2 linked regions of the Sporosarcina pasteurii genome follow. The protein of the gene in region 1 interacts with the protein of each later gene in a pairwise test. Links are inferred from orthologs where the notes say so. Each region holds a gene or a part of one and is shown in the gene's direction. Other genes may lie near its edges. The genes, in order: pheS and brnQ.

The links.
Region 2: the proteins of pheS (region 1) and brnQ interact in binary tests that used the Escherichia coli proteins (3 or more experiments, as listed by UniProt). The link is inferred for Sporosarcina pasteurii from one-to-one orthologs.

What each region holds. Positions count from the first base shown.
Region 1 is NZ_CP160452.1:920,237-936,291, forward strand. What follows is about bases 6,682-9,679. They hold pheS (phenylalanine--tRNA ligase subunit alpha), read left to right. Parts: upstream 6,682-7,660; coding sequence 7,661-8,698; downstream 8,699-9,679. Other genes in these bases: AB1H92_RS04215 (RNA methyltransferase), read left to right, coding at 6,682-6,832; pheT (phenylalanine--tRNA ligase subunit beta), read left to right, coding at 8,711-9,679. In the rest of the region: argF (ornithine carbamoyltransferase), read left to right, coding at 1-797; IS200/IS605 family element RNA-guided endonuclease TnpB, read left to right, coding at 1,463-2,602; AB1H92_RS04195 (helix-turn-helix transcriptional regulator), read left to right, coding at 4,491-4,706; AB1H92_RS04200 (hypothetical protein), read left to right, coding at 4,696-5,202; AB1H92_RS04205 (small multi-drug export protein), read left to right, coding at 5,199-5,648; small acid-soluble spore protein SspI, read right to left, coding at 5,763-5,975; more of AB1H92_RS04215, read left to right, coding at 6,068-6,681; more of pheT, read left to right, coding at 9,680-11,122; AB1H92_RS04230 (Ger(x)C family spore germination protein), read right to left, coding at 11,439-12,662; AB1H92_RS04235 (GerAB/ArcD/ProY family transporter), read right to left, coding at 12,637-13,749; AB1H92_RS04240 (spore germination protein), read right to left, coding at 13,742-15,304; purU (formyltetrahydrofolate deformylase), read left to right, coding at 15,564-16,055.
Region 2 is NZ_CP160452.1:783,619-799,634, forward strand. Bases 11,730-14,688 are described here. They hold brnQ (branched-chain amino acid transport system II carrier protein), read left to right. Parts: upstream 11,730-12,510; coding sequence 12,511-13,866; downstream 13,867-14,688. Other genes in these bases: AB1H92_RS03610 (AAA family ATPase), read left to right, coding at 11,730-12,292; AB1H92_RS03620 (carbon starvation protein A), read left to right, coding at 14,013-14,688. Also shown: AB1H92_RS03575 (NAD-dependent deacylase), read left to right, coding at 76-786; AB1H92_RS03580 (DUF3298 and DUF4163 domain-containing protein), read right to left, coding at 790-1,401; AB1H92_RS03585 (YkvA family protein), read left to right, coding at 1,559-1,924; AB1H92_RS03590 (S-adenosyl-l-methionine hydroxide adenosyltransferase family protein), read right to left, coding at 1,988-2,848; AB1H92_RS03595 (efflux RND transporter permease subunit), read right to left, coding at 3,471-6,578; AB1H92_RS03600 (TetR/AcrR family transcriptional regulator), read left to right, coding at 6,880-7,722; AB1H92_RS03605 (exonuclease SbcCD subunit D), read left to right, coding at 8,049-9,206; more of AB1H92_RS03610, read left to right, coding at 9,203-11,729; more of AB1H92_RS03620, read left to right, coding at 14,689-15,449; AB1H92_RS03625 (GntR family transcriptional regulator), read right to left, coding at 15,484-16,016. UniProt on the Escherichia coli protein: Liv-II branched chain amino acid transport system, which transports leucine, valine and isoleucine. Also acts as a low-affinity threonine transporter.

The sequences.
Region 1 (16,055 bases):
GGAAGACACTCGGTATGATTTTCGAGAAAAATTCGACGCGAACTAGAATATCATTTGAAGTGGGGATGATTCATCTAGGCGGTCATGCAATTTATATGAATGCAAAAGACTTACAACTTGGCCGTGGGGAATCGATTCATGATACAGCGAAAGTGCTCTCTGAATTTGTGGATGGTGTCATGATACGTGCCAATTCACATGAAGAAGTAAAAGAGTTAGCGAAGTATTCATCCATTCCAATTATTAATGGATTGACAGATATTTATCATCCGTGTCAAGCGTTGGCGGATTTACTAACTATATTTGAAGTGAAGGGAACTTTTGCAGGTAAAAAGCTTGCTTATGTAGGGGATGGAAATAATGTTGCGCACTCACTAGTTGTTGCTGCGGCGCATGTAGGGTTAGACGTGGTCGTGGCTACACCGAAAGGGTATGAATGTGACGATGCGATTATTCAAGAAGCAAAGAAAATTGCAGAACAAAATGGTAGTCTTTTTGAGCTAACGAATGATCCGGTGAAAGCGGTGACCGATGCCGATGCGATTTATACAGACGTCTGGACAAGTATGGGACAGGAAGAAGAAACTGCAAAGCGACTGAAAGACTTTAATGATTTTCAAATTAACGATGCACTTATCGCTCATGCGAAAAGTGATTATATGTTTTTACATTGTTTACCTGCTAATCGTGAAGAAGAAGTTGCGACGTCTGTAATTGATGGTCCAAACTCTTATGTTTTCCACCAAGCGGGGAATCGACTGCATGCACAAAAAGCTGTTTTGGCGACTTTATTATAAGTGGATAGAAATATTTAGAGACCCCTTAGGTGTGTTGCATAATCCTAGGAGGTCTTTTTTTGTTGCGTTGCTCCCTCAAGTAATTTTATGGATAAGCCGAGAACACCCGTGACTTCAGTCGTGGGATGAATCGGCTTCGGTTGAGGCATAGCTTTAGCTATGTTAATCAACCGACATTGCATTGTATAAGCGTTTAAAATCCGTTGCCAAAGGGTATCCATCAATACATATGTAAATCAAATAACGAGGGGCTTTCTATGCCTGAAATTCATTATGGACACGGATATGTCTATTCCATTCAATACCATCCCGTTTAGTGTGTGTGAAATACCGACATGATATTTTAATCGGGCAAGTAGATGCAGACGTAAAGGTACTTTAAAAATTCGCATTTGACAATGACATAAGAATCGTTGAAATAGAATCCGACAAAGATCATATCCATTTACTCATTGAATGTAAGCCGCAACATTATATCCCGAACTTTGTTAAAGCATTTAAAGGGGGATCAGCCAGATTTAAGAAACACCCTGAACTAAAAAAACAATAGTGGGGTGGGCATCTGTGGAACCCCAGTTACTTTGTAGCGACCGTGAGTGAAAATACTGAAGAACAAATACGAAAGTATATACAAAGCCAGAAAAAAGTCTAGGAGGTGAGGATGAATGCTTCGACATAGAGCTTATCAGTTTCGTCTCTATCCGAATAAAAAACAAGAAATTTTAATCGTCAAAACAATTGGCTGTTCAAGATTTGTATTCAATCATTTTTTGAATCTATGGAACAAATCCTACACGGAAACTGGCAAAGGGTTATCGTATCAAGCGTGTTCTGCCATGCTTCCTAAAATGAAAAAGGAAGAGGAAACAATTTGGCTACAAGAAGTCGATAATATCGCGCTTCAATCCTCACTTAAAAATCTTGCTGATGCTTTTTCTCGATTTTTCAAAAAGCAAAATAAAAAACCTCAATTCAAAAGTAAGGTCAATCCTGTCCAAAGCTATACAACGAAAAATGTAAACAACAATATTGAGTTAAAAGGAAAAAACATTCAGCTTCCAAAACTAGGGTTGGTTAAGTTCGCAAAAAGCCGGGAACCGAAAGGCCGTATTCTCAATGCGACGATTCGCAAATATGCCAGCGGGAAATATTTTGTTTCTATTTTGTGTGAAGAGGAAATTTACGAACTGTCAAAAACGAATGCCGCTATTGGCATTGATTTAGGAATCACTGACTTTGCAATCCTTTCTGACGAGCGCAGGATTGACAACAATCGGTTCACGTCGAAAATGGAAAAGAAATTGAAGCGCGAACGACAGAAGTTGTCAAAACGAGCACTTGTTGCCAAGCAAAATGGAATCAAACTTGCGGACGCAAAGAACTACCAAAAACAAAAGCGTAAAGTCGCAAAACTACATGAAAAAGTAATGAATCAGCGTACCGATTTTTTAAATAAGTTAAGTACAGAAATCATCAAAAACCACGATGTAATCTGTATCGAAGACTTAAACACAAAAGGCATGCTACGCAATAAAAAACTGGCTAAAAGTATTTCTGACGTTTCCTGGTCCAACTTTATCACTAAATTAGTATATAAAGCTAACTGGTATGGTCGAAAGATTATCAAAGTGGATAGATGGTTTCCATCCAGTCAAATTTGTTCAGAATGCGGTGTGCAAGATGGCAAGAAGCCACTGAATATTCGAAAATGGACGTGTTCAGGATGCGAAACTGAACACGACCGTGATATCAATGCGAGTCGAAACATTTTGAACGAAGGGCTTAGAATTCAGATTCCCGTATAGGGTTAAACTTAATAACCGTAGGAACTACGGGGTTAGCTTGGTAAATAAGAGAAACCGCTGATGATAGCGTCATGGCTATCCATCAAGTATGCTCACTTCCCAAGAATCTCGTGACTTTAGTCATGAGAGGTTCAAGTTCATTAGCATTTATCTTTGATAAGTTTTAGTTATAATGAAACTAACATGGAGTAGGAAGGAGATAATATGACTGAAAAATATATTTTATCGATAGATCAAGGAACCACTAGTTCGCGGGCAATTTTATTTGATCAAGAAGGAAAAATTTTTCATACAGCACAGCAAGAGTTTCCTCAGTATTTCCCAAAACCTGGTTGGGTAGAACATAACGCACATGAGATTTGGAGCTCGGTATTAGCGGTGCTTGCACGTGTACTATCTAAAAAAATCTTACTGTTGATCAAATAAAAGGCATTGGAATTACAAATCAGCGAGAGACAACTGTCGTTTGGGATAAAACAACAGGAAATCCCGTTTACAACGCAATTGTATGGCAATCTCGTCAAACAGCGGAAATTTGTGATGAATTAAGAGAAAGCGGTTACAATGAGTTGTTTCGTGACAAAACAGGTTTACTAATAGATGCTTACTTTTCAGGGACAAAAGTCAAGTGGATATTAGATCATGTTGAAGGTGCAAGAGAAAAGGCCGAACGTGGAGAACTTTTATTCGGCACAATTGATACGTGGTTAATTTGGAAGTTGTCAGGCGGGAAAAAACATGTTACGGATTATTCAAACGCATCTAGAACACTTATGTATAATATATACGAATTGAAATGGGATGAGGAATTACTTGATACCTTAGGGGTTCCAGTATCCATGCTACCAGAAGTAAAATCATCATCAGAGATTTATGGATATACAGATGAGGTTCACTTCTTTGGGGAAGCTACGCCAATTGCAGGGATCGCAGGGGATCAGCAAGCAGCTTTATTCGGACAAGCTTGTTTCGAAAGTGGCATGGTGAAGAACACGTATGGTACAGGTTGTTTTATGCTGATGAATACAGGAGAAAAAGCCGTGAAATCGGATAATGGACTTCTGACAACAATTGCGTGGGGCATAGATGGAAAAGTTGAATATGCGCTGGAAGGGAGTATTTTTGTCGCGGGGGCATCTATCCAATGGTTGCGTGACGGTCTTCGAATGTTCCGCAACTCTGCTGAAAGCGAAAAATACGCAAAAAAAGTAGCATCTACTGAAGGTGTATACGTTGTTCCTGCTTTTGTTGGACTTGGTGCGCCTTATTGGGATAGCGATGTGCGAGGAGCCGTATTCGGCTTAACGCGTGGAACAAAAAAAGAACATTTTATTCGTGCAACGCTAGAGTCACTTGCTTATCAAACGAAAGATGTATTGGATGCTATGGAAGCAGATTCAGAAATTGCATTGAAAACGTTACGTGTTGATGGTGGTGCGGTTGCGAATCATTTCTTAATGCAATTTCAGGCAGATTTATTAAATGTACCTGCCGAGCGTCCGCTTACGAATGAAACAACTGCACTTGGCGCAGCATATTTAGCAGGACTAGCAGTTGGTTTTTGGAAGGATAAGGATGAAATCACAAAGCATTGGCATCTCGATCATAGATTTACACCTAAGATGGAGCCAGAACAACGTGAAAAGCTTTACGAAGGTTGGCAAAAAGCAGTGAAGGCTGCAATTGCTTTTAAATAGTCGTGAAACAAAGTCCTCGGGCAGGTGAGTGCATCGAGGACTTTTGTGTGCTTAGCTTTGTAGATTTTTTGATATATACGAATGGACTGGGAAAATGCCTAGTCTTTTTTTGTTTATTAAACATAACATAATGTTAAGAATACTATACATGAAGTTAAGTTTATTGTACATTGAGAGTAGGAGGTGGCAAGGTGCTAAGAAATCGATTGAGAGAATTAAGAGCACGACATCATTTCACACAAGTCGAATTGGCAAAAATCGTTGGGGTTACACGGCAGACGATTGGTTTTATTGAAAAAGGGGAGTTTTCACCATCCGTTACATTAGCATTAAAACTTGCCCGGGCTTTGGAGTGCGATATAAATGAATTATTTTGGTTAGAGGGGGAGGAAGAAGATGAAAAATGATATGCGTGTCACAATGCCGCTTTGGCAAATGGGAGCTATTTTCTTGTTGATAATTATAACGATTGTGACCGGTTTAGCAACAAAAGTGACTAACATTACGAGCACTGGTTTCGAATTTGAAATGACATTTGAAAATTATGTCGCAGGTATTTTCTTGATTGCAATGTTCGCTTTCGTTATTTTCTTGACGTTGTTTATCATCAACATTCGAAAACATAACAAACGGTTTCCTGATAAAAAAATAAAAGCATTTACACTTAAACCTCAAGAATATATCGAAGATGATGAGTTATTCGAAGAAATGACGAAGCGTGCAACGAAGAAAGTATATTCGTATTATGCATGGACATTGCCATTGCTTGTCGGGTTCTCCTTAGTTGGATTTTTGGGAAGGACAGTCATATTAGTTGGAATCTTGCTAATCGCAATGGGACAATATTGGATTTATTACTCAACGATGAGGAAAATGTTAAAGAGTGCGGAGGAAGAAGTATGATTGAATATTTACTAGTTTTTTTAGGAGCAGCGATTCCATGGTTGGAAATTGCACTTGTGATTCCTTTGGGGATTGTCAGCGGCCTTTCACCATTTTGGGTAATGGTTACCGCCTTTACGGGGAATTTACTGACCGTATTGCTGGTCATTATCGGTTTTCAAAAAGTGAAAGAGTGGGTTGAGAATAGAAGACAGAAAAGTAAAAAAGAACCGTCTAAAAGAACAGAGCGAGGCAAACGAATTTGGAATAAGTATGGAATGCCGGGCGTAGCGCTTCTCGGCCCGTTTGTTATCGGAACGCATATATCCGCGTTTATCGGATTATTATTCGGTGCAAAAAAAGCAAACGTTACATTTTGGATGGTCATCAGCATCGCGCTTTGGACGCTAGTCTTTGGTATTCTCACAGCCATGGGTTTCGATTTCTTTGTTGTTAGGAACATTTAACGCAAAAGTGCCAAATTAGTAGAAGCGATTAGAATTATAAAAGCCGCCCTGTATGGGGCGGCCTTATCGTGATGGGGCTCACTAATTTACAAGGAATTCTTCTTTGGACTATATTTAGCTTGCTGCAAAAACTTGGGCTAATTCATTGGCCATTTTTGCTTTTTCCTGCTCTCCGGCTGAATTCCAAAGTTTCTCAAAGAACACGCCTAATCCTGGAAGTAAATGTTCTTCTCCACGTTGAATTGCATCTTCGACGACATTACGAACATCATCTGCTGAGTTATTTGTCATATTTGCAGTAATGGCGTCTCGTATTTGAAAATTCATTTTTATCATCCTCCTACTACCATTTTGGACAGATTTATCGCCAACTATACCGCCTTTTGGTACACTAAAAAGAAAAAGGCGGTACGCTATACATGAAACGAATTGAATCCATACAAAATGCACTTGTGAAGCATTGGAAAAAACTTGTCCAGACTCGAAAAGAACGTGATAAATCAAAGGAATTTCTCGTGGAAGGTTTTCATTTAGTAGAAGAAGCGTTAAAAGCTGAAAATGCTGTCTTGACTTTAATGAAACGAGAAGACGTAGAACTCCCGGAAAACTGGAATCTCGAAAATATTGTTGTGAATGAAATCACAAGGGCGGTTGCGAAGGAGATTTCTGAAACGGAGCAATCTCAAGGCTTTTATGCGCATTGTCGTCAACCGGAATATACAGAAGCCTCTTACGGAAATTGGAAAAAGCTTCTGTTTATCGATGCAGTGCAAGATCCAGGAAATGTAGGTACAATGATTCGAACAGCTGATGCTGCTGGAATGTCGGCTGTGATTATTGGAAAAGGCTCAGCGGATCCATTTAATCCGAAGACAGTTCGTTCAGCGCAAGGTTCTCATTTTAACATTCCGGTAGTGAGAGGCGATTTAACGGAATGGATTCAAAAAGCAAAAGACAGTGATATTAAAGTCATTGGCACAAGCTTGGAAGAATCTGTTTTATATAAAGAGGTACAACCGAGTGAAAAATTTGCACTGATTGTTGGAAATGAAGGCAGTGGGATGAGTCCAGAACTGCTCGCACAAACAGATACAAATGTCAGAATTCCAATCTACGGAAAAGCAGAATCATTAAACGTTGCGGTCGCGACAGGCGTTCTTTTATATGCATATTCTGAAGAATAAATGGACAGAATGTTGAAGGACAAAACATTATCGGGTATACTAATGATATATTGTATGTAAAAGCAATGATTGGGAAAAGTTGATGATAGAAAAGTCGCCAGGAAGTTTGCACCTTGACTGAAAGTGCAAATCGATTTTGTTTATTAATGTTCACCCCATGAGCTGCCGCCAGGACTAGAATGAATTCTATAAAGGCGCGCCGGCACCGGACCGTTATACCGAGTTTTGAGTGATTACACGATGTATGACTAATGAATTGTCGTCTGTGTAATAATCAGGGTGGTACCGCGAAGAAAATATCCTCGTCCCTTTTTTATAGGGGCGATTTTTTTATGGTCTTTTTTGATGAGTTATTATCTGAAGTGATTATATGGATGGAATCACGAATGTCAGTGCTTTCGTTGATTGTAGTGGAGGGCGGCGAGTGCGTGCTCTCAAACGCTTCGCTTTTTGATCGCAAAAGCCGTTCTTCGTGACGGCTCTTCCTGTGGGATAAGCAAAAGCGAAGCGTTCTGAGGGGGAATAAGCAACAGGATGCCTTAATTTCTGCAAAAAACGCAGAAATTAAGGCCAATCGCAATCTACGCTTTGCGATTGGCTTACCGCCCGCCCCACGGAAATAATGAAAGCTAAAGGAGGCGCTTAGATGCGACAAGCATAAGACGCATTAACGGAGTGACGTTTTGTGTCACGCAGTTAATTTGGCTTATGCCTCGAGCATCTGCCTCCTGAAGCTGGAAAAGCGTCCGCCCGGAACGCAAATCAACCTTGTCCGGATTCATTAATCAACCACTCTTACTATTGTTAAATTCGAAAGGAGAATAAGAAATGGAAGAACGATTAAAAGAACTAAAAGAAGAAGTACTTGCCAAAATTCAAGAGGCTAGCAATATAAAAGCATTAAATGATGTCCGTGTTGCTTATCTAGGGCGTAAAGGTCCGATTACGGACTTGTTAAAGGGAATGGGGAAATTACCACCTGAAGAACGTCCAAAAATGGGCGCACTTGTGAATGTCATTCGTGAGTCAGTAACAGAAGTTTTAGAAGCGCGCATGGCTAAGCTCGAAGAAGAAGCAATTAATGCACAGCTAGAAAAAGAGTCCATTGATGTGACACTACCAGGGCGTCCTATAAAAACAGGTAATCATCACCCGCTTACTCGTGTTGTAGAAGAAATTGAAGATTTCTTTTTAAGCATGGGTTATGAAATTGCAGAGGGACCAGAAGTTGAAAAAGATTATTATAACTTTGAAGCACTTAATTTACCGAAAGGGCATCCAGCTCGCGACATGCAAGACTCCTTCTATATTTCTGAAGAGATTCTTTTGCGTACACATACATCACCTGTTCAAGCACGCACGATGGAAGAGAAAAAAGGAGAGCCGATTAAAGTCATTTGTCCAGGAAAAGTCTATCGCCGGGATAGTGATGACGCGACGCACTCTCACCAGTTCACGCAAATCGAAGGACTCGTTGTTGGTGAAAATATTCGCATGAGTGATTTGAAAGGAACCCTTTCTTTATTTGCTAAAGAAATGTTTGGCAATGACCGTGAAATTCGTCTTCGTCCAAGTTTCTTCCCGTTCACAGAACCGTCTGTTGAAATGGATATATCTTGCTTTAAATGTGGTGGAGATGGATGTAATGTTTGTAAGAAAACAGGCTGGATTGAAATTTTAGGTGCTGGTATGGTTCATCCGAATGTTTTAGAAATGGCTGGCTATGATTCTTCAGTCATGACTGGCTTTGCATTTGGGATGGGACCTGAACGAATTGCGATGTTGAAATACGGTGTGGAAGACATTCGTCATTTCTACACGAATGACGTAAGGTTTATTTCACAATTTCACCGGACAGAAGCATAAGGAGGAAGTTAAATGTTAGTTTCAACAAAATGGCTAAAAGAGTATGTCAATATAGATGAAATTCCAGTTGAAGAACTGGCAGAAACAATTACGCGCTCAGGAATCGAAGTAGATGGGCTAATAGACCGTTCACAAGGCATGACAAATGTAGTTGTGGGCCATGTGTTAGAATGTTCAAAACATCCTGAAGCAGATAAATTAAGCATTTGTCAAGTGGATGTAGGAGAAGAAACAACACAAATTATTTGTGGAGCACCAAACGTTGCAGCAGGACAAAAAGTAATCGTAGCTCGTCCAGGTGCTGTCTTACCAGGTGATTTTAAGATTAAAAAAGCAAAACTTCGCGGAGAAGAATCGAACGGAATGATTTGTTCACTTCAAGAACTAGCGATTGAAGGCAAACTTGTGCCTAAAGAGTATGCGGAAGGAATTTACGTGTTACCTGAAGATGCGGTTGTTGGATCAAATGCGTTAGAATTATTAGATCTAAATGATACGGTGCTTGAGTTTGATTTAACACCAAATCGTTCTGATGCACTCAGTATGCTAGGTGTTGCATATGAAGTGGCAGCAATTTTATCTCAAGAAGTGAAGCTTCCGGAAATTAATTACGAAACTTCTTCTGAAAAAGCAGAGGAGCTATTAAAGCTACGTATTGATGCAAAAGAAGAAAATCCAATGTATGTTGCAAAGGTCATTAAGAATGTCAAGATTGCTGAATCACCATTATGGCTTCAAAATCGTCTTATCGCGTCAGGCATCCGTCCACATAATAACGTAGTCGATGTCACGAACTATATTTTATTAGAATATGGACAACCACTTCACGCGTTTGACTATGACCGTTTAGAGACGGGAGAAATCGTCGTTCGACTTGCAAATGAAGGAGAAAAAATTACGACGCTTGATGAAGCAGAACGTACATTAAAATCTCATCAACTTGTCATTACGAATGGACAAGAACCTGTTGCAATTGCTGGTGTCATGGGTGGCGCAAATTCAGAAGTACATGACGGAACGACAACAGTAGTCATTGAATCAGCTTACTTCCAACCGGCGACTGTCCGTCGTACTTCGAAAGAACACGGTTTACACAGTGATGCAAGTACACGATTTGAAAAGGGCGTTGACCCAGAACGTGTAGAAGCGGCGGCAGAACGTGCTGCACAACTGATTGCTGAATTAGCTGGTGGAGACGTACTAGAAGGTTCAGTAGTGATTGATGAACTGGATAAAACACCAGTTCAAATTACGATATCACCTGACTATATTAACAACCGACTTGGGATGAAAATTTCCCTTGAAGAGATGCTATCAATTTTGAATCGCCTAAAGTTTGGTGTAGAAGCCATCAATGGAAAACTTGTGATTGATGCGCCGACACGAAGACAAGATATCCGTATTAAAGAAGACATTATTGAAGAAATTGCAAGAATGTATGGCTATGATCATATTCCGATGACATTGCCGGTAACAGAATCTAAACCGGGCGGACTGACGCCTTATCAAGAGAAACGCAGAACGGTCAAAGCATTCCTAGAAGGTGCTGGCCTTTATGAGTCTCTGACGTATTCATTGACATCAGAGAAGTCTGCGCATAAATACGCACTGGAAACTGCGCCGACAACTAAACTTTTAATGCCAATTAGTGAAGAGCGTAGTGTTTTACGACAAAGTATTATTCCACATTTATTAGAAGTTGCAACATACAATGTCGCACGCCGAAATGATTCTGTAGCACTATATGAAATTAGTTCTGTATTCCTTGATGAAGAGGAAGACGGATTACCGAAAGAAGTTGCCCATGTCGCAGCGGTCGTGACTGGTAAGTGGGTAGACCATGCTTGGCAAGCTGAAACGAAAAAAGTGGACTTCTTCGTGCTAAAAGGAATTGTCGAAGGCATGATGGAAAAGCTTGGCTTAACAGCAGGCATATCATTTGAAGCAGCTGTACTTGATGGGATGCATCCTGGCCGAACAGCGAATATTTACTTGAATAACAAACGCATCGGTTTTGTCGGTCAAATTCACCCAACCGTGCAAAACGAGCGTGATTTAAAAGATACGTATGTCATGGAAATGAATCTTGATAAGATTTTATCGTTGGATGTGGGGGAACTTTTATATACGCCAGTTCCGCGTTTCCCATCTATTACGAGAGATATTGCATTAGTCGTTTCAAGTGAAACATCAGCAAGTACACTTGAAAGAGTCATTCAACGTGCAGGTGGTAAATTACTGAAAAACGTGAAGCTGTTTGATTTATATGAAGGGGATAATGTAGAGAGTGGTAAGAAGTCTATTGCATTCTCCTTAACGTACCAAGACCCTGAACGCACGCTAACAGATGATGAAGTTGTGAAAGCACATGATAAAGTACTCGCTGCATTAACGTCCGAAGCAGGCGCTTTATTAAGAGGATAAAATTAAAACGAACCGTCCCAGTAGGGGCGGTTCGTTTTTTTAATGGCGTTCTAAATGGCATGCTTATGGCGTGCCAGTCACTCAAACTTTCATGTTAATTGGAACAAACGTGAATGATTAAGTATTCATGTTTGTTTGAGTGACTGTCACCTTAATAACAAAACGAGCAACACTGGAAAACAGAACGCCATCATTGCAATGAAAACACTTGCGAATTTATTCTTCTCTTGCCAAGTCGAGTGTGCTAGGTCAAAAGTGAAGTACATTAAATATAAGGCAATACCGATCAGAACTAAATTCAATCTAATCAGTCCTTTCATTTGTCATTGATTACTTCAGGTTTTATTTGAGGACCTAGACTCTCGATTGTTACTTTAAATTTCACATCTACGTTTGCATTTGCATATTTTTCTTCCCAATCGTACTTGTTGTATTCGTCAATCGTCCAAAATTGTTGACGTGCGTTTAAATACCACCAAAAAGGTTCACTGCGAAATTCTTCTTGCGTTTTTTTCACAAGTTTCATTGCCATTTGTTCTAAATGCGCTTCAATGGATTGTTTTAGCTTTTGGTGATTTGATAAGTTTGTTGTATAATTTGCTAAGCTATTATTTGAAAAAACTTGTACATTAACTGGAACTGTTACATTCACTTTGGGCGTGTCAGTCTTAACATCGACTTTCACTTTCGTATTCCCATTTGTAAGTTGGATAGAGATTCGATAGTCGTCATTGATCGGGTCAGGGAGTGATTGAATGGTATAGTGAGTCAGGGATTTTGTTCTAAGCAACAATGCCATTCGCGTTTCTTCTCCAGTTAAAGTGCCGATCATCTTCCCATTTTTGAAAACAGCTGCTCCCATCATTTGTACGGGATCTCCAGATTTTTGAGGAATCTCACCTGCACGGTAATCATCTTCGTTCGGCTTTATCTGCTCTTCTTTTTTTGTTGTTGCGTAATTTGCCAAAAATAATTCACCAGACGTTCGTTGAAAATATCGATTTAAATCAGAATGAGGGACTAGCCCAGTGTCCTTCCATCTTTGTTCCATATAAAAATAATATTTGTGGGGACGAGTTTCGAGCTCGGGTTTATTTTTTTGGATAAATTCTCGTGCCTTTTCTTTACTTACAATCAGTGTGTTTTCCAGCCTCATTTGCGGCTCCATCAACGCAGAAGCAATTGTATGATGAAACAGTTCATTTTTTGCAAACTCTTCGCCTACGATAATCGTTTTTAGATGGTCAAAGCTTAATTCTCTTGTAATTACACTGTTTGCCAACTCTTTCGCAGAAAATATATCTGTTGTTGTAAAAGTTACAATATCACTAGGAGACTCGTTGGGGGCTTCTCCTGCGGCAGATGAACCAACTTGCGGATTCGCAATTTGAAAGGTGACGTCAATTAAGTGTTCGTCAACCTCATTTAAATCGATCCCTATAACAACTACATAAGCATTTTGCTCCAACTCAAGTTTATCTCCACAGGCAGATAGGAGGAGAACAGATGCTAAACTAAGCGGCAGAATTATTCGTTTCATTGTCTTGACGGCCTCCTCTCAACTTGCTTAAAGCCCAAAGGAAGAAAGGGAGAGTGATTAGCAGCCACGAACCAATTTTAAACATAACTTCTCTATAAGGAATGAGAATATAGGTGTTTGCCGGAAGTAAACTGCTCAACGCAATCAGTCCGGCTAAAGGAACAAGCAACTTCTCGAAATTTTTCAAACGTAAAGCACTGCCTAAAAAGAATGCCAATAAATATAAGCAAATGGCGAATCTGAAAAGTATTGCAAAGAGCCAAAAATAGAGGAAGAAGCCTTCTACGTGGGAGATGCTTGTACCAAACTCGGCTATTCTCGTTAGTTCTTGATGTGGATAGGCCATGCGTTTAGTAGAAGGATAATCAAAGACCGCCACGTAAATGGCCAGAAACAGCATTAATTTGAATGCTGCAACCCCTAAACCTAAAAGGGAGGCAAGTTGATAATTTTTAAAAGTACGTGTATACGGAAAAAAAGCCGCAAGTAGAATCACTTCGCCAAGTATAAAACTGTGATTAAAACTTTGGGTTAGTAATGTTCCTAACCCAGGCCCTGCTAATGGAAATAACCTTAACCAACTAACCTCTTTCCACACAATGAAAAGCAAAAGAATCAATGTAATTTCCAAAACTGGTATCAATAGCCAAGTCCCGCTGCTAATCGCTTTTAATCCGCGTTTTGCAATAAAGAAACTGGTGAGTAATAGAGCCAAAGTTAACAATGAAACCGACGTTTTTTGGTAAAATAGTGTACTTATAATCGATGCAGAACTTTTGCTCCTATTTGTTATTGAGAAGAACATGATAAAAAATAGCGTGAAACAAATTACTGAACCCAAAAATTTTCCTGAAAGATGAAAAATCAGTTCTATTAATCCCTTTTCATATTTTTTTATTAAGGCTAACAATAACATGAAGGGAATACTAATTATGACCAACTGAAAAAAAGGAATCAGCCAAGTAGCATTGCCGCCAAGTTGAAAAAGATAGCCGGGTGTTTCGTCCGTGACTTTAACACCAATAATAAGCAAAACAATTGAAAAAAACTCTCGTGTTCCTATTTTTCCATCTTCATTTTTATTCATTGTTGCCATCGCCTTTCGGTTTTGGCGCCCTTGCCTTTTGTTTTGGTGACATGGACATCGGCCTAATCCATTGCTTCCAAATAGGTGGGCGTGCCAGTAAATCTTTTGAGGATGGATAATGTGGCGAGAGTGGTTCGAAAAAAGAAACGCCAAATGATTTCATTGAAACGAGATAAGCTAAAAGAAAAGCGCCAACAATTGCAATGCCGAAAAAACCAAATAAGTAAGCAGAAAATAGAAAAACAAAACGTAACATTCTTATAGAAATGTTAAAGCTTACGTCAGGGATTGTAAAAGAGGACAGCCCGGTAATTGCTACAATCACGACAAGAATTGGACTGATGAGATTCGCTTCTACTGCGGCTTGTCCGAGAATAAGTGCACCGACTATTCCGATGGTGGGACCAAGCGTAGTTGGGACACGGACGCCTGCTTCGCGTAAAATTTCAAATGCTACTTCCATAATAATAATCTCTGCGATAACAGGAAAAGGAATTCTTTCCCTCGTTGCTGCAATGGCAAGCATTAAATCGGTCGGAATCATTCCAGTATGAAAGGTTGTAACCGCTATATATAAGGCTGGTGTTAAAAGAGCAATAAAGAGTGCAATTAATCGTATTGTACGGAGAAAATTTCCATACGGCATACGTAAATATTGATCTTCTACCGTATGGATAAATGACCAAAACGTGGTCGGTACAATAAGTGCAGTCGGTGAGTTCTCCATTATTAAAACGACATGCCCTTCTAATATAAAGGATGCAGCACGGTCAGGCCGTTCAGTCATTAAGGTTGTTGGGAAAATGGAATAAGGCCGTTCTTCTATATATTGTTCAACTTGAGAGAGAGTCAAAATTGCATCTGTTTCAATCGCTTTTAATCTTTTTATAACTTCTTCAACAATGCCATTATCCGCAATGTTTTTTATATACATCACAGAAACTTCTTGTTCTGAATGTTGCCCAATCGTAACTGGATCACAAAAAAAATTTGGATTTCTAATCTGCTTACGTAATAAAGAACGATTCACCGCAGCTGATTCGTTAAATGCAGCTTTTGGTCCGATGATTGTCGTTTCAGTTGTTGGTTCTGAAACTGAACGATTTTCAAATTTAACGGTGTCAATTGAAACGGCACAAGCTTCATTGTCTACCAGGATAACTGTGCTACCATTCACTAAGCTCTGTTGAACTTCATTTACTGTTGTAATTAGTTTTGCATCTGCTGTTGGTAATATCGTTGTCAATAGCAAAGATACAAAGTCGATGTTTGGAAGTGAACCATCCGATTTTCTTAATAAGGGTTGTAAGATTGTCGTATCGATAAGATTAACATCAACAGTTCCTTCTATTGATAAGACGACGATGCTTTTGTCGTATATTGGAAGAAAAAGATTGCGTATTTGTAAAGCATTATTTGTTGGATAGGAAAAAATGGTTTGTAGCTTAGTAAGATTTAGCATAACCTCATCTGATAAAGGTTCTTCATTCGTTTGTTGATTTGCTTCAGATTCATTTTCTTCGTTCTTATTTTGTTTATTCTTAAAGAAAGACATGGTAAAACCTCCGGGGAAAATTGCTTACTTCAAGTATGTCCTGATTTATGGAATACAATACGGAAAAGTGATTTCTTTAGAACGAAAGAAAGAGGTTATTTTTGCGCTAACGAATGATTTTTTTCCGAGAGTGAGAAGTTTTTCATCCCGAAATATAGCAAATTAACTGTTATCCGCTTTACAGAGGTAAATCCTTGAGAACGTGCTCGGAATATCCGATAATAGGAGGCTATTATAGTTAAACAGGAGAAGAGTATATATGTTAAATCGAGAAATAGATCATATAAAATTCCGGCAAAAAAGAAGAAATGAAAATCAAGGCCGATTATTGGTCAGTTGTCCAGACAAACCAGGTATTGTATCTGTATTGTCGACATTTTTGTATCAGCAAGGGGCGAATATTATTGAGTCGAGTCAGTACACAAGTGATCCAGAGAATGGGATGTTTTTCATACGTATCGAGTTTGTCTGCGAGGATTTAGTGACAAAATCAGCACGCCTTGAAAAAGACTTTGAAGAAATTGCTAAGATTCATGGAATGGGTTTTCGGCTTGCCTATGGGAGTGAACGAAAGCGTTCGGCGATTTATGTTTCTAGAGAAACGCATTGTTTGATGGAATTATTATGGGAATGGCAAAGCGGAGACTTGGATACGGATATTGTTGTTGTCATTAGTAACCACGAGGAAGCACGACCTATGGTAGAAGCTTTAGGGATTCCTTTTCATTACATTCCTGCAAACAAAGATATC
Region 2 (16,016 bases), 130 kb from region 1 along the record:
AAATATAGTGAGGGTACAAGCACCATTTGTTAAAAAAAGGATATTTCTTTACTAATTAAGAAAGTAGGGATAAGATTGTTAGCAAATTTATTGAAGGAATCAACGTACACGGTTATTTATTCTGGTGCAGGGATGTCTACGGAAAGTGGTTTACCAGATTTTCGTTCAGCCAAAAAAGGGCTTTGGGAACAAGAAGATCCGGCTCGTGTTGCAAGTACAGAAGCTTTAAATCGAGACGTTGAGAAGTTCTTTCAATTTTACAGACAGCGGGTGATAGGCGTTAAAGATTGTCTACCGCATGCTGGCTATGACATTTTATCTAAATGGGAGAAAAATGGAACAATCCAATCAGTGATTACTCAAAATGTGGATGGCTTTCATACAGAGTCAGGATCAGAAAATGTACTGGAATTACATGGAACATTGCAAAAAGTACATTGTCAAACGTGTAAAAAAGAATATGATAGTTCAATGTATGAAAAGGAAGATTTTTACTGTGATTGCGGTGGCAAGCTAAGACCTTCCGTCGTTTTATTTGGTGAAGCATTGCCAGAAGGTCCTTTTATGAAAGCTGCCGAAGAAAGTGAAAAAGCTGATTTGTTTATCGTACTAGGGTCATCTTTAACTGTAACCCCTGCCAACCAATTTCCATTAATTGCAAAAGATTCAGGCGCGAAATTAGTGATTGTGAATCTAGAACCGACTCATTTTGATCATCATGCAGACCTTGTGATAAACGATAAAAAAATTGGTCAATTATTAGCTGATGTTGATCGTCGTCTGTAAAGGTTATGTGAATGACATCATTGTATCTAATGGTGCATTTGGTTGGATAATATCTTGTACATCTAGTATTGGGATTGGGAAGTATGGGAATCCCCAATAATAAGGAGTAATTTCATATAATTGAAAATACACAACAAGTGAAGTATCTGCGATATAGAAATCTTGGTCAGGTCGGATGCTTTTAAAAGGTTCTAATAAATCGACCTGCCATTTTTTTATATCTTTGTCTATGATCGTGGATAATTTCTTTACATAATCGCTATTTGATTTAAACAGTTCTTTTAGTGTGTATTGTTTACCGGTTTTCGTATCAAAAGTGAGTGATTTTACGATAGTCATCCCATGCGCGCCGCCCGTAAAAGAATAGACGATTAAATTTAAGCTTAAAATCCCTCTTTGATTGTTTTTGATTTCAAAATTTGCGATGAGTTCCACAAGATTTGGGGCATAATAACTTTGTTCTACTAGCAAATTATTTAATAAAGTGACGATGGCTGTATTAATTGCATGTTGGGCCTGTTGATTCTCTAAGTTATGGACAAGTGGATAATAGACATTAACATGAGGGGGCGTATTCGGCAATTTTTCGATGCGGATCGAAACGGGAAAATCCATACATCTCTTCCTTTCTACCTAAGTATCACCTTATACTATGTTAGGCGAATGAATAGGTGCACGAATGGAATCTCAAGTCGTCTTTTAATTATGTTGGATAATCAAATGTTAGGAAAGTGAAAAGTGCTATTGATAAGAAATTGGAGTGAGTTATACGATGAAAAAGGATTCGTGGATTAAACATAAAGAAGATCAGGCAACAGATGAACAGTTTTGGGATAAATTAATGAAATTTGGAAAACGAATAGGGGAGAAAACAGTTTATTACAGCTTACTTTTATATTATACTGCGAAAAGTCCATCAGTACCTAAGTCTTCGAAAATGATTATTGTCGGCGCGCTTAGTTATTTAATATTTCCAGTAGACGTCATCCCCGACTTTATCCCCGTTGTAGGACTTGCTGATGATAGTGCCGTCATTGCGGCAGCTGTGTATAAGGTGTTTTCTCATATTGATGATTCTATAAAAAATCAAGCGAAAGAAAAATTAACTACGATTTTTGGAGAAACCTCGGATAGTTGATTTTTAATTAATAAAAGTAGAAGGGAAGTATCAACTACCTTCTACTTTTTTGTATGGAAAACATCATTCGTATATAATACGTGGTGCTTTGCGAATGAAAACTTCCCAATTTGTTCCTGTCCCAATTCGATAAGCATCTGCGAAAGAACCTTGGTTAATGGCGATTCCGATATTGTCTAATGAATTTACATAAACAAGCGGTTCCCCAATATGCAAATCTGCAAACGAACGGCCATAGGTCATAATATTATTGTAAATCGTTCTCCCGTCCGTAATAATAGTAACTTCAAATGAATCTCCATGTTGTTTTGCGATTTTCCTGAATAGTTCACGACTGATATTCGTCCATAAGTTCCCGAATGGTCGATCTATAATATCGATGTTCCCCGAAATAATTTCATTTTCGATCGTAGCATTTTTAAGCGGCAATGAAATAATCTCATCCGTATTGAATGATGGCCCTACTTCTTCAAATTGAATCACATCTGCTGCAAGGCGTGCTGCTGTATAAGCAAAAATATCACGACCATGGAAAGTATGTGATTCTCCAGAATTCGGAAGGCGGTTAATAGATTCGTCAATTTCTCGAATTTCTGTAATGCCAATGGATGCGTTGACATGCGTTAACGTTCCGTTATCAGGTGTAACGATATAATGATTGTTAACGGTTTTTGCAACGACCGCACGACGATCCGATCCAACCCCAGGATCTACAATTGAAACGAAAACAGTTTCTTCTGGCCAATAACCGATTGCTTGAAGAAGACGATAAGAAGCTTCCCATAGATTATATTGAGGAATTTGATGTGTAACTTCAAAAATTGGAATCCCTAATTTCACTGAGTTTGCAACACCATGCATGGCACTGACTGCACCATCACTATTCCCGAAATCCGATTGAAAAACTAGTAATCCTTTTGTCATTGACTAACACTCCTAATCGTTATTTACTAAAGTACCGATGAACAAGCTATGTACAGTAAAAATGGAATAAAAAAACCCGCCCAAATCAACCTTACGATTGAAAAGGACGAGAATTATCTCTCGTGTTACCACCTTAATTCGTCGCTTATTCGCATAAGCAACCTCAGCTAGTACAGAATTCTGTGACGATGAATTCTAGACTGTGGCTTTGGTAACGGGGACCAACTCCCGCTGGTAGCTACTGATGCATGAGTATGCACGTTCAATCCAGAGCTCAGAGGCCATATTTCAAATGAAAGATTTTTTGCTTCTTCTCAGCTACCGAAGCTTTCTGGTAAAAAATCGAACATTTTACTTTTCTCTTCAACGCCTGTAAGTATTTATTAATAATTTACACGATTAGGAAATAATAGTCAACCCTTTTAGTAGATAAATCAAAAAACTTCGTTAAGTCTGAAGTAGACTGAACAAAAATAATATATCACTGGGATTAATCAATCCGCACAAATCCAAATAAACGATACTAGAATCCTAAAAAAGTTAGTCAAAATAAAAAGCCGTGTCCAGAATTTTATATCCTGGACACATATTCCATATTAAAGCTGATACTTAAATATTTATATCAATCATTTTCATATGCTTTTTTCTTTTTACGGAATCTGCTAAACAGTTCATAAACAAGTGGTACGAAAATCAACGTGAGAAGTGTTGAACTTGTGAGACCGCCAATGACAGTAATTCCGAGTCCTTTTGAAATTAGACCGCTACCTTCTGCACCAATTGCAAGTGGAACGAGCGCACCGATTGTTGCGATGGCTGTCATTAAGATAGGACGTAATCTGGTTGTTCCTGCCTCAAGAATCGCTTCACGCGTAGACAACCCTTGTTGTTCCATGTTAATGACGCGGTCGATGAGAACAATAGCGTTTGTAACAACGATTCCGATTAGCATCAATACGCCAATCATGGAAGATACACTAATCGTCTCACCAGCAATTAATAATCCGACGAGTGCTCCAATAACCGTGAATGGTAAGGAGAAGAGAACGGCAAATGGTGCAAGTCCGCCACCAAATGTAATGACTAAAATGAGATATACAATGGCAATCGCCGCTAGAATGGCTAAGCCAAGCTGTGTAAATGCTTCCGCGATATCTTCCGTCACACCGGCTGTATTGATTTCTACACCATCAGGTAGTGATAATTCATCAATTTTGCTCTGCACATTCATTGAAACTTTAGCAATGTCTTTTTCAGTAATCGTTGCTGAAACGCTTGCGAATATCTTTCCGTTTCGGCGAGAAACCGTATCTGAAGTTGTTCCTTCTTGTACTTCAACAAATTCAGAAATTGGGATTTCCATTCCGAAAGGAGATTGGACTGTTTCTTTCAATAAATCATCAATTGTTTGATGTTCTTTTTCTTCCGTGGCCACAACTACATCTATGGTATTGTTCCCATTTGTAATTTTCGTTAATACTTCACGTTGCTTCATTGGGTTTAATTCCATCCCGATTTGGGCTGTCGTTAATCCAAATTGAGTTAGTTTTTCTTGATCGGCAACGAGTTTGTATTCTTTATAGGATTTTGCCAAACTTGTTTTAACGTCTGCTAAATCAGCTTCGTCATTTAAGATGGATTCAATCTCCTTAATAACTGGTTCAATATCATCAATGTGATTGCCATAAACGTAATAGCTTAGTGCATTACTTGCACCACCCATACCGAAGTCTTGTGGTTTAAATTCGCCTTGTGTGTCTAAAGATTGAAGTTCTTCCATCGTATCTTCGGTGACCTTCGTAAAGTTTTTCGTGTCATTATCAAATATAACGAACATCAATGCACCGTTTGATGCGCCGGGTGACATTGGATTTTCTCCGCCAACAGAAACTTGAATTGTTTCAACGTCTTTTAAATCTGCTAAATACTTTTCAGCTTTTTGGACGTTTTTGTTGACTGTCTCTAAAGTTTCCCCTGGTTCAGGCGTGTACGTAATATACATCATCTTTTGTTCATCGTCAGGGAGGAAACTTACGCCGATAACGGGCACTAAAAATAAACTTCCGACGAGCAATGCAATAGAAATAATGGACGTGATGACTTTATGATTCAATGTCCAGTTCAACATTTTCTCGTAAGCAGTTGCCATTTTACCTTTATGTTCTTTGTGAACGCCACTATCTGTATATAGCTCTTTCTTGAATAAAGAATGAGCGAGCATAGGGACAATCGTAACTGCAACAATCAAAGAAGCGAGTAACGCAAAGACAATCGTTAATGCAAAAGGCATAAATAACTCTCCGACCATCCCGCCAACTAAACCGATTGGAAGGAAAACGGCCACTGTTACAAGCGTCGATGAAGTAATGGGTTTAAACATTTGTAGCGTTGCTTCACGGACTAGTGCTCTGCCTGTTAATTTTTCATTCGGTAAGTGCATTCTTCGATAAATATTTTCTACAACGACAATCGAGTCATCTATGACACGGCCAATTGCTACAGTCATTGCACCGAGTGTCATCATATTTAAGGTAATATCCATTAAATTTAGGAAGATAACCGCGATTAGGAGTGACATCGGAATGGACACGATTGAAATAATTGTTGATCTGAAATTACGTAAGAAAAGCATGATAATTAGGACCGCAAAAAGTGCACCAAATAATGCTTTATTGAGCATAGTATCAACGGATTCTTCAATTGGTTCACCTTGGTCAAGCGTTGTGGCAATTGTTACACCTTTATGTTCTTTTTCGAACTGCTTGATTTCGTCTTTTACTTTATTGACAACATCAACAGTATTCGATTGTTGTGCTTTGATAATTTGAACGGCAATGGCTTCTTTACCATTCGTTCTGGAAATCGATTCAGCTTTTCCGACAAGCTCAATTTTTGCGATTTCACCTAATGTAACAGTTGGCAATCCAGTCTTCTGTCCGGAGGGTGGAACTGTTCCTTCCATATCACCTTGGTTGCCTACTCCAGCTGGCATTACAGGGATTAAAATTTCTTTAAAGTCATCCACTGTCGTTACTTTTCCATCTACAATCACAGATTGTTCCTCGTCTCCGAACTGGAATAAACCTAATGGCATTTTGATATCGGAGCCTTTAATGATCATTTTAACCGTTTCTTCATCTAAATGAAGAGAAGCCATTTTTTCTTTATCAAATGTTAGACGGATTTCTTCGATTTGCTGTCCTGAGATGGATGCACTCGAAACACCTTCGATTGATTCTAGGCTAGGGACTAAGGAGTCTTCTACTTTTCTCGTTAACTCTTCTAAACTAGCATCACTATCAGAAACACTTACTGCTAAAACAGGGAAGGCGTTAATGCTAATCCTTCCAACGTCAGGTTCCATCGCATTTTCAGGAAGCTGAATATTTTTTAATGCCTCTTCTACTTCGCTTTCTGCTTTCTCCATATCTGTCCCAAAGCTAAATTCGATTTGCAGGGAAGAAGCATTCTGATAAGAGGTTGAATTAACAGAAGACACACCGCTTACATTCGCGACTGCCTTTTCTAAAGGATCCGAGATCTCATCAGCTACTTGATCTGGGGTAGCCCCTGGATAAATTGTCGTTACGCTAACGACTGGGATCGTAATATCAGGAATCGTTTCCAGTTTCATACGTGTGCCTGAATAAAGTCCGGCTACTGTAATAATAATTGTCAGGAGCCAAACCGCGAGTTTATTTCTCATTACAAAATTGACAATTGATTTCATAAGTACCTCCAAGGAATAATTTTGACCATTTGCAACGTGTGCATTATGATAGAACTAACTAGTCAGTCATAGAACTTATGTAGCTCTAAGTAAATGTAAATTACCTCTATTAAGTAGAATGAGCTAGACTATAGATTCATATTAATGACTGCTTGGTCAGAAGTCAACGAATACCATTATACAACTATGGAGATAGTAATAGTACTGACAATGAAAGTGAATGCAAACTAGAAGTGACCGGTCAGTCAAAGGTCAGGCATAACGGTACTTACAATCATTGAAAGGCTGAGGGGTTGTAAATTTGACAGATAGAAAAATATTAATTATTGAAAAGGCAGCAGAATTATTTGCGGAAAAAGGTTTTGATGCAACGTCCGTGCAAGATATAACAGATGCTTGTGGGATCTCAAAAGGTTCATTCTACCTTTCATTCAAATCGAAAGATAATTTATTGTTCTCGATCTTTGAATACTTTACAAATAAATTAATGAAAAGAATGGCCGAACTAAAAGATATCAATATTGAAGCACGTGAACGACTGAAGTTGTTTTTTAAGGTTCAATTCGAAGAAATCGCACGTTATTCGGATTTTATTTTAATGCAAATGAGAGAGCAAACAAATCCAATTAATGAAGAAATGTTACAGCTTATGAACAATATGAGAAGAAGAACCTATCAGTTACAAGAGGATGTACTCCTTGATGTCTATGGAGAAAAAGTTGAGCGTCATCTGCCTGATCTTCATGTGCTATTACACGGAATACTGACAGGATATATTGAAATCATTATTTTTAATAAAGATTCTTTGAATTATGAGGCGTTAGCAAAGTTTTTAGTAGCAAGAACCGATTCAATCGTGGCTGGATTAACCGAACCACTTTTACGTCAGGAGCAATTAATTGGTTTTGAAATCGATATGAATGAGCTACTCCTGTCAACTTCAGAAATAATAGAAGAAATTCGAACGTTAAAACAAGAACGTCTCGAGGAAGATATACAAATCAGTTTGGATGTGATTGAAGAAGAACTGTTATCGGAGACCGTTCGAAAACCTGTTATATTAGGTATGATTTCAAATTTAAAAGAAGATATACGAACTGAAAAGGTAGTGCGTAAACTTCAGTTATACTTAAAAAATCTATAAAATAGATTACCTCAGCTTTAAAAGCGTAGCAATGTTGACTCAGAACATTTCTGCGCTTTTCCTATTGGATTGTTGTATGGGAGTTGACCAGCAACAAATGCTAAATATTAGAATAGCAGGTATAGAAGTTTAAATAAAAAAAGTGACACTTAATTGACTGGAGTGGAAAGCGTCCGCTCGGAACGGAAGTCAATGTTTTAACCAGTAACTCTATCTCAGGAATTATAAGTTGAATTCATTTTTTGACTTATCTAGTGGTGCTTTCACTTTAGTTGTAAAGTGCTGTAAAGTAGGAGTAAGTGTGTATTAAAAAAGGAGAGAGCAACTTGAAAATCTTTCATACAGCGGATTGGCATTTAGGGAAACTTGTTCAAGGTGTTTATATGACGGAAGAACAATCATATATATTAGAGCAGTTTATCGAAGCGATTGAAGAGGAGCAACCTGATGCAGTCATTATTGCAGGTGACTTATATGATCGGGCAGTGCCGCCAACAGAAGCGGTAGCCTTGTTTGACAATGTCCTTAAAAGTATAGTAGTAGACTTAGATGTACCAGTGATCGCAGTTGCTGGCAACCATGACAGTCCTGGTAGACTTCAGTTCGGTAGCCAATTTATGCGAGAAAATGGGTATTACATTGCCGGAAAGATGACGAAAGAAATTAAACCGGTGATTTTAAACGATGAATTTGGTGAAGTTCATTTTCATCTTGTGCCTTTTGCTGATCCTTCAGTCGTTCGGAACCTTTATGATGACGCCGAGATTACGAATCATCAAAGTGCCATGGCAAAAATAATGGAATCGATTTCCGCGAAAATAGATCATAAAGCAAGACATGTATTTGTAGGACATGCTTTTGTGACGCCGCATGGTGAAAGTGAAGAGAATACGAGTGATTCAGAAAGACCAATTGCGATTGGTGGGGCAGAATATGTTTCTGCTCGTTTATTTCAACCATTTCATTATACGGCATTAGGGCATTTACATCAGGCGCATTATGTGTTGAATGAAAACATTCGGTATGCAGGTTCGCCTCTAAAATATTCAATTTCAGAAGAACATCATAATAAAGGATTTTTCATCGTGAGCCTCGACGGGGAAGGTAACACGACGATTGAAAAGAGAGATTTAATTCCTAGAAGAGATATGCGTACAGTAGAGGGAACAATTGAAGAAATAGAAACCCATCCCGTAAGTGAAGATTATGTGTTTGTAAAATTACTAGATAAAACACCGGTATTATACCCAATGGAAAAAGTGCGGGCGATTTACCCGAATGCCATGCATGTAGAACGTAAAATTTACGCGTCTGAATCAAAAACGATCGGTACGGAAAGAAAGAACAGTAGCCAACAAACTGATATGGAGTTATTCCAATCCTTTTATAAAGAAATGAAAGGTGAAGAATTGGACGAGGAAACGAAAAAGCTGTTTGCAGAAGTTCTTCACGAAGTGATGAATGAGGAGGGAGCTGAACAATGAAACCAGTAAAGTTAAAAATGACAGCATTTGGTCCGTATAAAGAAACAGAAGTTATTGATTTTCAGGATTTACAAGAACACCTTTTATTCGTCATTTCAGGGGCAACAGGATCAGGTAAGACAACCATATTTGACGGGATTTGTTTCGCGCTCTACGGGGAAGCGAGTGGCGAAGATAGAACGGATATCCGAGCATTGCGAAGTGATTTTGCGGAAAATGATGTGCAAACTTCAGTCGAACTTGTTTTTGAAATTCATCGTCGTACATACCGAATTATGCGTCAAGTTCCTTATACGAAAATTGGTAATAAAACTGAAACATCTGCGCGCTGTGAGCTTTATGAATTAACAGCAGACGGAGAAGTTCCAGTGGTAGATAGACAAATGGTATCTGAGATTAATAAAAAAATAGAGTCATTAATTGGCTTTACACAAGCGCAATTTAGTCAGATTGTCATGTTGCCGCAAGGAGAATTTCGTAAGTTCTTGACATCTGATACTGAAAATAAAGAACTCATCATGAGAAAAATATTTAAGACAGATCAGTATCGTGAAATTGTCAAACGGCTACAAAAACAGAGGGATGAGGCAAAAGCTAAGTTGGATCAAGAAAGGCAACAAGAAAGAGCACTAGTTGAGCAGATTTCTGCTTCATTGCCAAACAGGGAGTCCGCAATATTTCACTTACTAGCCAGTGAGCATTATAATGCGCAACAAATTATTGAAGGTTTGAATGAAGAGCAGTTATTTTATGAAGAGAAAATTCGTAAGGACAAGGAAGCGTATGAGAAGGCTTATAAAAAACATGGGGAAATGGTGGACCGTTATCATGCTGCCAAATCTATTAATGAGCGTTTTACTGAGTTAGAACAGAGACAAAATACGTACCAACAATTAGTAGAGCAAATTCCTTTATTCGAACAGGAAGCTAAACGTCTTGAAAACGCGGAACGTGCAGTCGCAATCGAACAAATTGAATATCAGTTTGAAGAATTAACAAAAGAACTCGCTGCCAGAGAAGAGACTGTTACGAAATCGATTCATGCCGTTCAAGTAGCTGAAGAAAAGCTAGAGAAAGTGAAAGTTCAATATAAAATAGAAGAGGAAAAGCAGCAACAGTTGGAAGAAGTAAAAGAACAACTAGTCCGACTTCAAGACGCCTTACCCAAAGTGAAGGATTTAGCATCTAAACAACAACGACTTTATATGCTCGAAACTGAACGGAAAAATAATGACCAAAACCTGACAATGTTAACGGAACAGTCGGCTCAAGAGCGCGAGAAAGTTACCCAACTTACTGAACGAATTAACAAGAAGGAAGAAGCGATTATTTCATTAGACGAGAAGGCTGAACTTTTAACGAGTATCAATGAAAAATGTACCCTTGTTGATGAATACATCGCGCTACGAAAGCAAACAGAGATGTATGAGCAAACCAAAAATGCTCAAGCACAACTTTATGAAAATGCTCAATCGGCATATGATCAATTAACGAGCGACTGGTTAATGAATGAAGCTGCTACTCTAGCCGCAAAGCTGCATGAAGGTGAAGCTTGCCCAGTTTGCGGAAGCGCTGACCATCCGCAGAAGGCTCATGAAACTGATACTACCGTATCAAAAGAAGAGCTTGAAGAGAGAAAGAAGCAACTTGTGAATGTGGAAAGGGCCTATCGCATAGCGGATGCAGATTTCCAAAGTTCATTTAAACAGTTACAAAGTAAAGCACAAAGGTTTGCAGACATAGATGTTCATCTTGAGCAAATCGATGACGAAAGTCAAAAGCTACATGAAGAAAAATCCCTTGTTGAAAAAGAAGTGGCTGCGCTTCGGGCAATTAGACAAGAACTAGTCCAACTGAAAGAACAGTTAACGAATCAAAGGAAAGTGGCAGACGAAGCTGCAGACCGTAAACTAGCCATGGAAAGAAAAGTGTATGAAAGCAATGCTACAATCGAAAAAGAGCAAGCTCTTTTTGAACAAATTATACGAGAAATCCCAGAAGAATTAAGAGAACTCACTGTATTAGAGCAAAAAATTAGTGAACTTACAAAGCAAAGAAACACGTTAGAGCATGCTTGGAAAGAAATTCAAAAGCAACTAGAAGAAAGTCGGGAACTTGTCACGTCTACTACAGCAGCGCGAGTACATGCAATTGCATCACGCGATGATACAAAGCTGAAAAAAGAACAGGCAGAGAAAAGATTCAAGGAAGCATTAGAAAAATCAACATTTGCAACAAAACAAGCTTATCAAGAAGCAAAAATGGATGAAGATTCACGTCAAGTTTTACGAACAAAAATTGACGACTTTAAACAACAGTTTTATTCTGTTCGAAAAGCTGTTAAAGAATTATCATCTTTTCTAGAAGGGAAACAAAAACTAGACTTAGAAAAAGTAGAAGTCCTACTAACTGAATTGAAAACTGCATACGAATTCGCTTTACAGGCGTTTAATCAATCAAGTTCCTATTACAAATCAGTTGAGCAGTTGAAAGAACAAATGATACGAGTGACTGAGCAGTTATCAGTTTTAGAAAAGAAGTTCGGACAAGTTGAAGATTTATATGATGTGATTAGAGGGCATAATCATTTGAAATTGTCCTTTGAACGTTATATTCAGATAGAATATCTCGAGCAGATGATCCAATCTGCAAATGAACGTCTTCGAGATGTCTCGAATGGCCAGTTTGAATTGATACGAAGCGATCGACAAGAAGTCCGAGGACGTCAAAGTGGATTAGGACTTGATGTATATGATGCTTATACGGGACAAACCCGTGATGTTAAAACGTTATCAGGCGGAGAGAAATTTAATGCATCCCTTTCATTGGCATTAGGCATGGCGGATATAATACAAAGTTTCCAAGGGGCTGTTTCGATAGATACGATGTTTATTGATGAAGGCTTTGGTACTTTGGATGAGGAATCATTAACAAAAGCGATTGATACATTAATTGATTTACAAAGAGCTGGGCGCATGATTGGTGTTATTTCACACGTAGAAGAATTAAAAGCAGCCTTTCCAGCGATTCTAGAAGTAAAGAAATCGAAAGAGGGGCATAGTCAAACGTCATTTTTAATTAAATAAGTAGTACAACTCCACTTTAACGTGGAGTTTTTTACGCTAGACAGAAAGCTTGGCATCATTAGATGATTTGATAGATTTACTATCTTCTAAAAACAATTGAAAAATGGAAGTTTAATTTTTCTGTAATATATTGCATTATTCGACAGGGCGTTGTATGATAGATTTACTTCAGCGATATATCGCATATAAGTGAGTCGCAACTTAGGGGGAACGGGCTTATGGAAAAGAAACTATCATCTTCGTCGTATCTAGTCATTGGCGTCATGTTATTCGCGTTATTTTTCGGGGCAGGAAATTTAATTTTTCCAGCACAGTTAGGACAAAATGCGGGAACAAATTTATGGCCAGCAATTTTTGGGTTTTTAATTACAGGAGTCGGACTACCGTTTTTAGGAATCCTTGCTATGGGGTATTCAGGAAGCCGGAACTTACAAGAACTTGCTAGCCGTATTCATCCGCTATACGCGGTCATTTTTACATCATTACTTTATTTAACAATTGGACCTTTCTTTGCAGCGCCGCGTACGGGAGCCGTTGCATTTGATATAGCGATTATGCCATTTGTTGGTGATGGTAATGCACAGATTGCATTACTGATTTTCACATTAGTTTTCTTCGGAATTACACTTTGGCTTTCTTTAAATCCAGCGAAAATTGTAGATCGGGTTGGAAAAGTATTATCGCCGGGGATAATCATCTTACTAATCGCTTTACTTGCGATGGTCGTAATCAAACCGATGGGCGCTATTGAAAGTCCACAAGATTCCTATAGTACAGGGGCATTTGTAACAGGGTTTACAGAAGGGTATAACACGATGGATGCACTTGCATCACTTGTTTTTGGAATTATCGTCATTAATGCAATCCGTTCTATGGGTGTGACAAGTAAACGAGGTATTTTAGCTGCAACTGCTAAAACAGGTGTGGTTGCAACAGCGTTCTTAGCCATCATTTATGTAGGAATTGGCTATTTAGGCGCGACAAGCACAGAGAGGTTTGGGCTATTTGATACAGGTGGTCCAGTACTAAGTCAAGCCTCTACTTATTATTTTGGAACGTTTGGATTGGTGTTATTAGGTGTTGTTATTATACTTGCATGCTTAACGACGGCGATCGGTCTTATGACGGCTTGCGGAGAATATTTCCATACATTAATGCCGAAAGTTAGTTACAAAATGTTCGTAGTAATTTTCACAACATTTTGTTTTGTTGTTGCAAACTTTGGATTATCGAATATTATTACCTATTCAATTCCGCTATTAATGTTTATATATCCACTTGCGATTGTATTGATCCTATTAACATTTACGTCATCATTATTTAATCATTCTAGAATCGTGTATGTAGCAGCAACAACTGTTGCGTTTATGATTAGTACAATCGATGGCTTCAAAACGTTCTGTGAGATCATTGGTATTGAATACTTCGAATGGTTAGCGCCAATCGTTAAGTTTTACGAACAGTCATTGCCGTTTTATAATGACGGGCTCGGATGGTTACTTCCAGTTGTTACAACGATGGTGGTGACAGGAATTATCGTTCGATTGCAACAACTAGCAACGGTTCGTGCATAAAATCTCCCTCTCTTTATCAGGTGAAAATGATAGAGGGGGGAGTTTTAATATATATAAATCTTTACGTGAAATGAAATTAGTACTTAACTTAAAAGAGTTAATATTTATAATCATCGATATATTCTTACTTATTAGGAGGGGTGGAAATGGTTACATTTATAGCGTCAATCGTATTGCTAATCGTTGGGTATATGATTTATTCGAAGGTAGTAGAAAAGGCATTTAGTATAGACGATTCACGTCAAACGCCTGCATATACAGTCAATGATGGGATGGACTATGTACCAATGAGTTGGTGGAAAGGTTGGCTCATACAGTTATTAAACATTGCTGGATTAGGACCTATCTTCGGAGCGGTTGCTGGTGCTTTATATGGGCCGGTCGCCTTTATTTGGATAGTGGTTGGAGCAATTTTTGCAGGCGGTGTTCATGATTATTTTTCTGGGATGCTGTCATTAAAACATAAGGGGGCACAATTTCCAGAAATTGTTGGAAAATACTTAGGTCCATTTGCAAAGAAATCGATTATTGGTGTTTCGCTTATCTTAATGATCTTAGTTACCGCAGCGTTTACTGCAGGTCCGGCACAGTTACTTGCACAAGTCACACCTCTTTCCTTTATCGGCGCGATTTTCGTTGTTTTCGCGTATTTCTTTATCTCTGCAATCTTACCGATTAATAAAATAATAGGCAGAATTTACCCGATATTCGGAGCGGTTATTATTATTATGGCGGTCGCAATTGGAGCAGTTCTTGTTTTTGGCAATTATACAATTCCTAACTTAACATTAAGTAATATGCATCCGGGGGAGTTACCTGTTTGGCCCCTTCTAATGGTTACAATTTCTTGCGGAGCCATTTCTGGGTTTCACTCGACACAAAGTCCAATCGTGTCTAGAACGATGAAAAAAGAATCGGAAGGACGTAAAATTTTTTACGGTGCAATGATTGGAGAAGGTGTTATTGCATTAATTTGGGCAGCAGCTGGAATGACATTTTTCGGAGGAACTGGTGGGTTACAATCCGCACTAGCAGCGGGCGGTCCAGCAGGCGTTATTAATGAAATGTCTACCACAATGTTAGGAACGGTCGGCGGTGTTTTAGCGATTCTTGCAATTATAATTCTACCAATTACCACTGGTGATACAGCTCTCCGTTCTTCAAGGATGATTGTCATGGATGCTGTTTCAAAATGGATTGACCCCGATAAAAAGGGTACTGTCATTATGGCAACGGTCTTATTAGGGACACCAGCATTTTTATTGTCGATGATTGATTATACATTTTTATGGAGATATGTAGGTGGGACTAACCAAATCACTGCAACAATTATGTTGTGGGTTGTTGTTTCCTATTTATTAAAAGAAGGAAGAGCCCACGCCCATTATATTGCAGGGATTCCTGCCTTATTTATGACTGGTGTTGTTACGACGTACTTCGTATTTGCACCGGAAGGCCTAAATTTAGACTATACGATTTCGCTAATCATTGGCGGAGCTTTAACATTTGGCGTATTCCTGCTTTACGTTAGACAAATTATCCGTCACAAAGAAATTGCAGCTAAAAATCTAGTATTAGAATAATATTTAAATAAAAAACTGATTTCCATATTGGAAATCAGTTTTTTAATGAGCGAAATTCTTCGATTGCGCGTAACCAGTTTTCACGCATAATTTTCGAGGCAGTTTCACCTTCGCGTTTTTTCATAAGATTAATGATATCAGTGTGGTCTTGAATGGAACTTTCTGTTAAGACGATAGAGTTATGGAAAAATAGTCTTCTTACATGAGCTTGTAAGTTGGATACAAGTGAAGTGATATATGGATTATTCGCTGTATCCCCAATAATTTGATGAAATGCTTCATCGATTTTTAATGCTTTGAAAAACTGCTTATCATGAATTGCTTCAGCAAATTGTTCATTTGTTTCTTCTAGCAGCTGTATCGTTTCATCAGTCAAATTAGGAATCGCGAGTTCTGCTGATAGCGCTTGCAGAACGGCGAGCGGTGGAAGTAAATCGATAATTGAATCTGCTTCGACCTCTGTCACTTGTGTTGCTTTCCCGGGAAACATTTCAACGAATCCTTGAACTTCTAATAGTTGAAGAGATTCGCGAATCGGCGTCCGGCTTACACCTAGCGCTTTTGCGA